Regions from separate parts of the Rhizobium sp. NZLR1 genome, predicted to be linked through region 2. Evidence: predicted binding sites of a transcription regulator. Region 2 holds the regulator's gene; the other holds the start of a gene.
The links. The regulator PhoB, encoded in region 2, activates phosphate uptake and scavenging genes when phosphate is short. The targets are predictions, from matches to a motif close to TGTCATNNANCTGTCAT.

Region 1: J3O30_RS12625 (UDP-2,3-diacylglucosamine diphosphatase) is a predicted target of PhoB. The motif match lies at 1,814-1,830, and genes of this name have one in related genera.

What each region holds. Positions count from the first base shown of each region.
Region 1 covers NZ_CP071632.1:2,526,566-2,532,613, reverse strand. Annotated here, with positions in the region: gene J3O30_RS12635 (efflux RND transporter permease subunit) at 1-874, shown strand, start outside; gene J3O30_RS12630 (phosphoglycerate mutase family protein) at 969-1,718, opposite strand; gene J3O30_RS12625 (UDP-2,3-diacylglucosamine diphosphatase) at 1,862-2,704, shown strand; gene J3O30_RS12620 (MFS transporter) at 2,903-4,120, shown strand; gene dgcA (N-acetyl-D-Glu racemase DgcA) at 4,072-5,055, opposite strand; gene J3O30_RS12610 (MlaE family lipid ABC transporter permease subunit) at 5,154-6,048, shown strand, end outside.
Region 2 covers NZ_CP071632.1:552,442-558,489, reverse strand. Annotated here, with positions in the region: gene J3O30_RS02795 (GcrA family cell cycle regulator) at 233-766, shown strand; gene J3O30_RS02790 (IS110 family transposase) at 1,039-1,977, shown strand; gene phoB (phosphate regulon transcriptional regulator PhoB) at 2,093-2,776, opposite strand; gene phoU (phosphate signaling complex protein PhoU) at 2,909-3,622, opposite strand; gene pstB (phosphate ABC transporter ATP-binding protein PstB) at 3,667-4,482, opposite strand; gene pstA (phosphate ABC transporter permease PstA) at 4,498-5,817, opposite strand; gene pstC (phosphate ABC transporter permease subunit PstC) at 5,814-6,048, opposite strand, start outside.

The DNA.
Region 1 (6,048 bases), 2.0 Mb from region 2:
CATGCAGCGCGTCATCGTGCAGGCACAGGACAAGAGCAGGCTTCAGGCCGAAGACCTGATGAAACTCAACGTCCGCAATGCGAGCGGCGGCATGGTGCCGCTCTCATCCTTCGCGGTCGCCGAGTGGCAGAAGGGGCCGGCGCAGATCGTCGGTTACAACGGCTATCCCTCTGTTCGCATTTCGGGCGCTCCGGCGCCGGGATATTCATCGGGCGCGGCGATTACCGAAATGGAACGGCTGGCCTCCGAGCTTCCCGACGGCTTCGGCTTCGAATGGACCGGCCAGTCGCTGGAGGAGCTCAAATCGGGATCGCAGGCGCCGTTCCTGTTCGGTCTCAGCATCCTTTTCGTCTTCCTGCTGCTATCGGGGCTATACGAGAGCTGGTCGATCCCGTTGTCGGTGATGCTGGTCGTGCCGCTTGGGGTCATCGGCTGCGTGCTCGCGGTAATGAGCCGCGACATGTCCAACGACATCTACTTCAAGGTCGGCCTGATCGCGATCATCGGTCTGTCGGCGAAGAACGCCATCCTGATCGTCGAATTCGCCAAGGACGGCTTTGCCGAGGGAAAATCGCTGATGGATGCCGCGATCGAAGGCGCTCGGCTGCGCTTCCGGCCGATCATCATGACCTCGCTCGCCATTACATTGGGCGTGGTGCCGCTGGCAATCGCCACCGGCCCAAGTGCGGCCAGCCAGAATGCGATCGGCACCGGCGTGCTGGGCGGCATGGTCTCGGCGACGGTGCTGGCGATCTTCTTCGTTCCCGTCTTCTTCGTCTTCGTGCTGCGTCTCTTGAGGATGAAGCGGCCGGAGACTGTGAACGAGGAGGCACCGGCCGGGCAGGAACCGGCAACGGTGACGTCGCCGACATAGGGTGACCAGTCACCCGAGGTGAAGGTTCACCCGAGGCGACGAATAACCTGAGGTGAGGAGTTGGCGGGTTGCCTTGTGTAATCCGCCAGAAAACCTATCCACCGGGCTTCGGCGTGATCGTCACGTCGGCGCCATAGGCATCGCACAGTTCACTTTCCTGTCCCGGCTGCCGGTCGGCCGCCTGGTGCAGCAGGGTCGACACGTATCCTTGCGAGCGCGTCCCCTCGATCAACGTGATATCGGCATTTCCAGGATTGTCGGAACGCTCGAACCATTCGACGGGGCGGTGCAGAAAATTCATTTCGACCGCCCGGTTGGTGACGCCATGGCCGACGATCACGACGTTGTGGCTGCTATTTTCAGCGTCGCGCATGACGGTCTGAAGGAAAAGGCGGACACGCTGGGCCACATCCGCCCGGCTCTCGCCATCTGGCGGCCGCGCGTAGAACTTGCCGCTGTTGCTGCGCAGTCTCGCCCATTTTTCGAATTCCTCGGGAAATTTCTGCTTCTGTTCGGCATGGTCATAGATTTCGGTGAACAGACCGAAATCCTGCTCGCGCAGCAGGTAATCCTCCCGGATTTCGCCGACATAGCTTTCCGGCAGGGCTGTAAGCAAGGCATCCTTACTTTGCCGTGTTCTGAGGAATGGCGAGTACCAGATTTGCAGCTTGCGGAAATCCGCGCCCGGCAGTGTCTTCAAATAGGAGGCGATCGCGCCGCCGGCTTCCACCGCCTGGCGGTGACCCCACTCGGTCAGCGGCACATTGTGATCGCCGAATTGCCGATAGGCCTGTTCATTGAGGTTGCCGAGAGATTCGCCGTGGCGAACGAGAAAGAGACGCATCAGCCATCCCGCATTGTCGGATATGAGTCGCCTTCATCATGAACGCGCTCGATGGAGAGGGCAATATTGCCGGCGCGCAGGGCTTTTCCCCAGTCTGTCATCTTCCTGAAACACGAGTCTGGTTTTGGAAGGCTAGATGAAAGATGGGGCATGAGCGACAGCTCGTGATAGACATGATGGAACCCAGACATTTCCGAACGCTCTTCATTTCCGATGTCCATCTCGGCTCGAAGGCCGCGAAGGCCGATTTCCTTTTGGATTTCCTGCGCCACCACGAGGCCGATACGATCGTGCTCGTCGGCGACATCGTCGACGGCTGGCGCCTGAAGCGCAGCTGGTACTGGCCGCAGGTCTGCAACGATGTCGTCCAGAAGCTGCTGCGCAAGGCCCGCAAGGGCACACGCGTCGTCTATATCCCCGGCAATCACGACGAATTCCTGCGCGACTTCCCGGGAATGCATTTCGGCGGCATCGAGGTCGTCGACCGCATGATGCATGATGGCGCCGACGGCAAAAAATACCTGATTTTGCACGGCGACGAGTTCGATGTGGTCGTCCGCAACGCACGCCTGCTCGCCTATCTCGGCGACTGGGCCTACGATACTGCGATCCGCATCAACATCCTCCTGGCGGCAGTGCGCCGACGCCTCGGCATGCCTTACTGGTCGTTCTCGGCCTGGGCGAAGCTGCAGGTCAAGCATGCCGTCAACTTCATCGGTGAGTTCGAGCGCGTCGTGACAGAGGAAGCCCGCAAAAGCGGCGCCGACGGCGTGATCTGCGGACACATCCATCATGCCATCATCCAGGACATGGACGGCATCCGCTACATCAATACGGGCGATTGGGTGGAAAGCTGCACGGCGGTGGCCGAGCACGACGACGGCACGTTCGAACTGATCACCTGGCGGGCGCTTGCCAGCAGTGTGCCGGCGCTTGCCGCCAGCGAAATGCATGACCAGGGCGAGTTCGCCCCGCAGGCCGCGTGATTTGGGGGGCGCCTGATTTGAGGGCCGTCTGATTTTTGGGGCCGGCGTATCAGCGCCGCGCGCTCCAGGAGTTTAGCCGTTACCGTCAGGCGACAGGCACTATTTATTTTCTAAAACGTTTCAGTAGGGCTATTTCTCGCAATGGTCGCCTCCAGGGTGGTGTGTTAGGACAACGATCAGTTTCCTTCAGGTCCACCGATGATTCCCGCTCAACATTCCCCGAGTGAGGGAGCGCCTCCGCGCTTCCGGCTGCTCAGCGCGCTTTCCTATTGCGCGCCATTGCTCGTCAACGGCATCGTTCTGCCGTTCTTTCCGATGTGGCTCGCAACCCACAGCTTCAGCGACCACGAGATCGGCGTTATCCTTGCCATACCGATGGTGGTTCGCGTGTTGGTGGCGCCTGTTGTCGCCATGATCGCCGACCGTTTGAAGGAGCGCGCCGACGTGCTGCTCTGGTCGGGCAGCCTGTCGCTGCTGACGGCGATCGCGCTCTTCTGGACGACGACCTTCTGGCCGGTGACGATCGTCTATGCACTGCAGGGCGCCACTTTCGCGCCCTATGTGCCCGTCGTCGAATCGATCGTCATCTCGGGCGTGCGCCGCTGGGGCCTCGATTACGGGTCGATGCGCGTCTGGGGTTCGATTGCCTTCATCGTCTCGACGCTGGTCGGTGGCCAGCTAATCAGCCGGTGGGGCGGCGGGATGGTGCTTGATATCATGGTGTTCGGCTTTGCCATGACCGTGGTCATGGCGATCTTCTGCCCGCGCATCGGGCCGACGCGTCGGCGTGGCCAGCCGATCAACATTCCGGCCGCCACCGGCAGCGGGTTGCGCGAGCCGCACTTGCTGCTGCTGCTGATCGGTGTCGCCATTCAGCAGTCGAGCCATGCGGTGCTCAACGCCTTTTCATCGATCTACTGGCATCATCTCGGCTTTTCCGGCACTGAGGTCGGCCTGCTCTGGAGCGTCGGCGTCGCTTCCGAAGTGACGGTGTTCTTCCTGTCGAAGCGTCTCAACCGGCGCTTCGACGCCTGGACCCTGATCCGCTTCGGCTGCGCGGTCAGCGTCTGCCGCTGGATACTGTTTCCGATGAATACCGGCTTTGCCGGTTTTTTCCTGCTGCAATGTTTCCACGGCTTCACCTATGCCTTCGTGCATACCGGGGTGCAGCGGCGGATCATGGCGACGGTGCAGGAGACGCAGGAATCCTCGGCGCAAGGCGCCTACTTCTTCTATGTCGGCATGGCAATGGCGCTGATGACGCTGGCGTCGGGTTATCTCTATGCCTGGCTCGGCGTCGTCAGCTATTACGTCATGGCGCTCGTCGCGTTCTCCGGTCTCGGCCTCGTCATCTCAGCTTACTACCTTCAGCCCCAAAGCGTGCTTTCAGGCGGAAAGACCAGGGAAGCGGCGTAGCGCAGGCCGGGTTCGCGATCGCGGGCAAGCAGCAGCGGACCGTCGAGATCGACGAAATCGGCATTCTGGGCGAGCAGCACGGCCGGCGCCATGGCAAGCGAGGTGCCGACCATGCAGCCGATCATGATGCTGAAACCGAGCCGTTCTGCCTCGACCTTCATCGCCAGGGCCTCCGTCAGGCCTCCCGTCTTGTCGAGCTTGATGTTAATCGCATCATAGCGGTCTGCAAGGCTTGCGAGATCGCCGGTGTGGTGGACACTTTCGTCGGCGCAGACGAGAAGCGGGCGACGGATTTCGGCAAGCAGAGCGTCGCGGCCGGCCGGCAGCGGCTGCTCGACGAGAGCCACACCCGCTTGCGCCGCGATGTTGAGATGTCGTTCGAGCACGGCTTCCGGCCAGCCTTCATTGGCGTCAAGGATGATGGCGGCATCGGGTGCGGCCGCGCGGACGGCGCGGATACGGCTTTCATCGTCGCCGGTTCCGACCTTGACCTTGAGCAGCGCGCGGCCTGCATGTTCGCGAGCCTTTGCGGCCATCACCTCCGGCTCACCGAGCGAGATGGTGTAAGCGGTGGTGAGCGGCTTCAGATCGGCAAGGCCGAGACGGGCCGCGACGCTTTCACCCGTTTGTTTCGCTTCCAGGTCCCAGAGGGCGCAATCGACGGCGTTGCGGGCAGCGCCCGGCGGCATGGCGGACAAGAGGTCGCGGCGGGAGATCCCGGCCTCGATCAGCGGACGCGCCGCCTCGATCTGGGCAAAAACGCTCTCCATGGTCTCACCGTAGCGGCGATAGGGCACGCATTCGCCAAGCCCCTGTACACCGTCTTCGGAGAGCGTGCAGGTAATCACCTCGGCCTCGGTCTTTGCGCCGCGCGAGATGGTGAAGGTCCCGGCAATCGGAAATGAATTCATCTGGATATCGAGGGTGCGCGGCATTATTGCTGTCCTGTGAGCATGGAATTCGCACGTTGCTTCTGTATATTGACGCGCCGGGCGGCGAACGATCCGCCGAGTCGGTAATGTCGCCGTGAGCCTTGAAAGACATAAGTATCTTGAACGCCGAGAATCGCAACGTTGCCTCACTTGACGTGGACGACCAGTCCGATGGCTCGGGGCAGCATGTGCGTCTCAGAGGCAGCTGGCGTAGTGCCTATGTGCATTTCGTGCTGCGTGACTTCGAGAAGCTGCTGCACCAGAAGGCCGGTGACCTGACGGTCGATCTTTCCGACATTACGGATATCGATACCGCCGGGATCTGGCTGCTGTGCCGGCTGAAGAAGGAAGAGGAGGCGGCCGGACGGACGGTCCGCTTCGAAGGCACCAATCAGCATATCGACGAAATGCTGGCGATGTTCTCCGAGGAGTCGGCCAAACCGGAGCCGGAGTTGAAGGAGAAGGTGTCGCTTGCTGGGCGCATCTTCGCGCCGGTCGGTAAGATGGCCTACGACGTCTGGGACAATTTCGCCGCCGCCATGTATATTCTCGGCTCGGCGGTGCGCGGCGCACAGATGAAGTTCGGCCGCGGCAGCGGCGTTTCGCCGGCCTCGATCATCAACCAAATCGACAATATGGGCGTTCGCGCCGTTCCGATCATCCTTCTGATGTCGTTTCTGATCGGGGCGATCATTGCCCAGCAGGGCGCCTTCCAGCTGCGCTACTTCGGTGCCGAGGTCTTCGTCGTCGATCTCGTCGGCATCCTGCAATTGCGCGAAATCGGCGTGCTGTTGACCTCGATCATGATCGCCGGCCGTTCGGGCAGCGCGATCACCGCCGAGATCGGCTCGATGAAGATGCGCGAGGAGATCGACGCGCTGAAGGTGATGGGGCTCAACCCGATCGGCGTACTGATCTTCCCGCGACTGGTGGCGCTGACCATCGCGCTGCCGCTTTTGACGGTGCTGGCAAATTTCGCCTCGCTCGGTGGTGCGG
Region 2 (6,048 bases):
ATTGCAGAAATGACACGCTGGGGCAGCAAGTTGGGGAAAACTCCGAATTCGATTCATCCGGATTCATGCGACTCTTGTCACGGAGTCACGCTCACACTAGGTTAAAGTTCAATTACTAGACTGCATGCGGCGGAACTAGTCACCAAAATTGATCAAGCGTTTCTTGTTTCGGAGCTTCCGAGGCAACGGTGAGGGATTCTGCCATCACCAACGCAGAAGGTGGAGACAGGGCATGAACTGGACAGACGAGCGGGTCGAGAAACTCAAGAAGCTTTGGGCCGAAGGACTGAGCGCCAGCCAGATCGCGGCGCAACTTGGCGGTGTCAGCAGAAACGCTGTAATCGGCAAGGTGCACCGCCTGAGCCTTCCGGGCCGCGCCAAGGCCGGCGGCACGGCCGCCACGGCCCGAACGCCGAAACGCAATACATCGGCGCCGCGCGCGCCGAACTTCGCCTCTCGGATCACCACCCGCACCGTTACCCGCCAGCAGGGCGCAACGATGCTGAAGGAAGAGATCGAGATCGAAACGGTCGAGGAAATGGAATACGTGCCGAAAGGCAACGTGGTCGTGCCGATCTCCCGCCGCCTCGGCCTGACGGAACTGACCGAACGCACTTGCAAGTGGCCGGTCGGCGATCCGCTGAAGGATGACTTCCACTTCTGCGGCTGCGAGTCCCCCGACAATTCACCCTATTGCGGCTATCACCAGAAACTCGCCTACCAGCCCGTCAACGAACGCCGCCGGGCGGCAGCGCGGGCGAGCTGAACGGGTGACATTGTCGACATGCAAAAACGGGCTGGAAGGCCCGTTTTTTTATGTGAGTACGTTGGGTGTGGCTGCCCCTTGTATCTGCACGTTAGAGATTTTGTGCGATGGAAGCGATTGAGCCTCTGGCCGGGTGGCCACCCGGCCAGAGGCGTGACGAAGTCGCCCGTTCCCCCTCTGGTTACAACCGTGGATGAGCCTGGGATCTTCGTCATCGTCACGTACGACCGAATAGTCGCTTGGTTCCAATCGCACGCACAAGGCAGGTTACCGTGAACAGAGTTATATGTGGAGTGGATGTTTCGAAGGACTGGCTGGATGCGTCTATCCGCCCGTCCGGGACGTTTGAGCGTTTCAGCAATGACGCCACCGGCATCGGCGCGCTGGCCGATCTTTGCCGGGCCGAGAATGTCGAGCTCGTCGTCATGGAGGCTTCCGGCGGTTACGAGCGGACGGCCTTCCTGTTGTTGTGGGAGATGGGGATCGCCTGCGCCTTGGCTAATCCGCGCCATGTGCGCCGGTTTGCCGAAGCCATGGGCTTTCTGGAAAAGACCGACCGCATCGATGCGGCGATGATCGCCCATTATGCCGAAACCAAGCGGCTGGCTGCCCTGCCGCCGCCGAAAGCCGCGCAGATGCGGCTGTCGGCGCTGATGGCGCGGCTGTCCCAGGTCACGAGTGACCTGACCGTCCAGAGGCAGCGCCGCAGTGCGGCCCGCGATCATCAGAGCGTGGCAAGCCTCAACGAGGTGATCGCGCTTCTGGTGCGCCAGAGCCGCACCCTCGAAGGCGAGATTGCCTCGATGATCGATGACGATCCGCTCTGGGCCTGCCTCAACCAGGCCTTTCGCTCGATCAAGGGCGTGGCCAACCGTACCGTTGCCCGGCTGATGGCCGAATTGCCTGAGATCGGCCGGATCTCCAACAAGGCGATCGCCAAGCTGGCCGGCCTTGCGCCGATTGCCAACGACAGCGGCAAACGCAGCGGACATCGGCCGGTGCGCGGCGGGCGCTCCGGACCACGCGCCATTCTGTTCCTGGTTGGCGCCATCGCAGCCCGACACAATCCGCATCTGGCGGCATTCCAGCAAAGGTTGCAAAGCCAGGGCAAACCGAAAATGGTCATCCGCATCGCGCTCGCCCGAAAACTCCTGGTCATTCTCAATGCAAAAGCACGAGATGCGCGAAGAGAATTCGAACATGCAACTTGACAGCCCAGATAGTCGCTCATCCGCCTGCCGGCACCGACCGGGGTCGAGACGAGTGGCTCGACCCCGGTCGGGTTAGGGTGAGGGGCAGAGCTTGCTCGACTTTATCGGAAACCCCTCAGGCTTCCATCGAATAGCCGGCGCCGCGGACGGTGCGGATGACGTCTTGCATGTTGGAGAAGTTCAGCGCCTTGCGCAGGCGGCCGACATGGACGTCGACGGTGCGTTCGTCGACATAGATATCGTGGCCCCAGACGCCGTCGAGGAGCTGCGAGCGGGAGAAGACTCGGCTCGGCGACGACATCAGGAATTCCAGCAGGCGGAATTCGGTGGGGCCGAGGCGGACTTCGCGGCTTTTGCGATGGACGCGATGGGTTTCGCGGTCGAGTTCGATATCGCCGCATTTCAGCACCGTCGACAGCACCTCGGGACGGGCGCGGCGTAGCATCGCCTTGACGCGGGCAACGAGCTCCGGGGTCGAGAACGGCTTGACGACGTAATCGTCGGCCCCGGTCGACAGTCCGCGGACGCGCTCGCTCTCTTCGCCGCGCGCCGTCAGCATGATGATCGGCAGACGTTCGGTTTCCGGCCGCATGCGCAGGCGCCGGCAGAGTTCGATGCCGGAGACGCCGGGCAGCATCCAATCGAGGATGAGCAGGTCGGGCGTGCGCTCCTGAAGCCTGATTTCGGCTTCGTCGCCACGAAGGATAGTATCGACCTCGAAGCCTTCCGCTTCGAGATTGTAGCGAAGAAGCACGCTCAAGGCTTCCTCGTCTTCAACAACTGCAACTCTCGGGATCATGCCTGTCGGTCTCCTCGCGCATGTTCCTTAAACCGGGGTGATTTAAGCAATGCATCCTGCGCAAATTCAGAAAGGTGGCTGCGACCTCTTTGCGCGCCCGGATGGGCGCGCACGCAACGGCTAGTATGGGCTTTATTCCGTGACCGCGCCGACGGTGTTGGCGCTGTCGTCTTTCGGACGGTCACCTTCCGGCTGTGCGCCGGTCGCCATGTAATAGATCGTCTCGGCGATGTTGGTGGCGTGGTCGCCGATGCGCTCGATGTTCTTGGCGCAGAAGAGCAGATGCGTGCAGCTGGTGATGTTGCGCGGATCTTCCATCATGTAGGTCAGCAGCTCGCGGAACAACGAGGTGTACATCGCGTCGATCTCGTTGTCGCGTTCACGGATCGCATTGGCCTTGTCGGCAGAGCGCGTCGTGTAGACGTCGAGCACTTCCTTGAGCTGGACGAGCGCCAGCTCGGACAGATGCTCGAGACCGCGGGCGAGCTTGCGCGGAACGCCGGTGCTCTGCACGGCGATGACGCGCTTGGCGGTGTTCTTGCCGAGGTCGCCGACGCGTTCGAGATCGGCGGCGATGCGGATCGAACCCATGATTTCGCGCAGGTCCGAGGCCATCGGTTGACGGCGGGCGATGGTAACGATCGCCTTGTCGCCGATTTCTCGCTCGGCGTGATCGAGGATCACATCGTCGGAGATGACCTTCTGCGCCAGCGCGGTATCGCCGTTGACGAGCGCCCGGACGGCCTCGCTGACCATCTGCTCGGCCAGGCCGCCCATTTCGGAAATCCGCCTGGACAGGAACTTCAGATCATCATCATAGGCAGAAAAAATATGTGTCGATGCCATGGGGCTTTATCCTCGAATAACGGGAAGGCTTGGTGTCGCCAAAATCAACCGAAGCGACCCATGATGTAGTCCTGGGTGCGCGGATCGTCGGGATTGGTGAACATCTTGTCGGTGTCGTTCTCCTCGACGAGATTGCCGAGGTGGAACATGGCGGTGCGCTGCGAGACGCGCGCGGCCTGCTGCATGGAGTGGGTGACGATGACGATCGTGTAGTTCTCGCGCAGTTCGTGGATCAGTTCCTCGACCTTGGCGGTGGCGATCGGGTCGAGCGCCGAGCAGGGCTCGTCCATCAGGATGACTTCAGGGCTGACGGCGACGGCGCGGGCAATGCAGAGGCGCTGCTGCTGACCGCCGGACAGGCCGGTGCCGGATTCATGCACGCGGTCCTTGACCTCGTTCCAGAGGCCGGCGCGCTGCAGGCTGGTCTCGACGATCTGGTCGAGATCGGCCTTCGACTTGGCAAGGCCATGGATGCGCGGGCCGTAGGAGACGTTTTCATAGATCGTCTTCGGGAACGGGTTCGGCTTCTGGAAGACCATGCCGACGCGGGCGCGAAGTTCGACGACGTCGATATCGGGATCATAGATATCGTCGGTATCAAGCGTGATCTTGCCGGTGACCCGGCAGCCGTCGATCGTGTCGTTCATGCGGTTTAGGCTCCGCAGGAAGGTCGACTTGCCGCAGCCGGACGGGCCGATCAGCGCGGTTACGGTGTTTTCGCGGATGTTCAGGTTCACATCGAAAAGCGCGCGCTTCTCGCCATAGTAAACCGAGACATCCTTGCCGATCATCTTATAAGGGACGTTGCTCATCTTCTGATCCAGCGCTTTTTCAACTGCAGCTTCCGTCAACATGTTCATGATGTGTAACTCCGTTTACCAGCGGCGCTCGAAGCGACGACGCAAGAGGATGGCGCCCATGTTCATGACGATCAGGAACAGGAGCAGGACGATGATGGCACCCGAAGTCCGCTCGACGAAGGCACGTTCGGCCTCGTTGGCCCACATATAGACCTGCACGGGCAGAGCCGTCGAGGGATCGAGCGGCGTCGTCGGCGCGTTGGCGACGAAGGCGACCATGCCGATCAGCAGCAGCGGCGCGGTTTCGCCGAGCGCATGCGCCAGGCCGATGATCGTGCCGGTGAGGATGCCGGGCATGGCGAGCGGCAGAACATGGTGGAACACCATCTGCATCTTCGAGGCGCCGAGGCCGAGGGCTGCGGCGCGGATCGACGGCGGCACGGCGCGCAGTGCGGCGCGCGTCGCAATGATGATCGTCGGCAGGGTCATCAACGTCAGCACCAGGCCGCCAACCAGCGAAGCCGAACGCGGCAGGCCGACGAAGTTGATGAAGACGGAAAGGCCGAGCAGACCGTAGACGATCGAGGGCACGGCGGCGAGGTTGTTGATGTTGACCTCGATCAGATCGGTCAGCTTGTTCTTCGGCGCAAACTCCTCGAGATAGATCGAGGCGGCAACGCCGATCGGCAGAGCGAGCACCAGCACGATCAGCATCAGGTAGAGCGAGCCGATGAGGGCGACGCCAAGGCCTGCGGCCTCCGGACGGCTGGAATTGCCGTTGACGAAGAGGCCGGTGTTGAACTGCTTGTGGAGAGCGCCGCTCGCCTTCAGCTCGTTCATCCAGCCAACCTGCTTGTCGTTGACCTTGCGGTTCTTCTCATCGACCGACAGGTCGATCTGGCCCTTGTTGGCGCTGTCGACATTGGCGTCGGCGAGCACGGTGACATTGACCGTCTTGCCGATGATCGACGGGTCGGCGACGACCATGTCGCGCAGTTGGACCGGCGCACCCTTGGAGAGCATGGCGGATGCATCGCGCACGTCGGGACGGCTTGCGGCATTGACGTTCAGCTGCTTGACGATCGCGTCGCGCAGGAGAACCGGGTAGTTGGCGGCGATCAGCACCGAAGCATCGGTCGCACGCTTATTGCTGGGGTCGATCGTCTTCTCGGAAAATTCGATCGGCAGGGTGATCGCCGTCTGCTGAAAGGCGGTGTAGCCTTTGCCGATCACCGTCCACAGCAGGATGAACAGGAAGATGAGGCCGAAGGAGATGGCGGCGATGCCATAGGCCTGGAACCGGCGTTCGGCGGCGTAGCGGCGCTTGATGCCGATATCGCGGCGCGTGGGCGCCTTGGAAACGGTTATCCCGGCGGGAGAAACAATATCCGTCATTCGTACTGCTCCCGGTATTTGCGCACGATGTAGAGCGCGTAGATATTGAGGCAAAGCGTGATGCAGAACAGCGTGATGCCAAGGGCGAAGGCAACCAGCGTCTGCGGCGAGGTGAACTCGAGGTCGCCGGTGAGCTGATTGACGATCTTGACGGTCACCGTCGTCATCGGCTCGAAGGGGTTGATCTGGATGCGGGCGGCGACACCGGCGGCCAGCACGACGATCATAGTT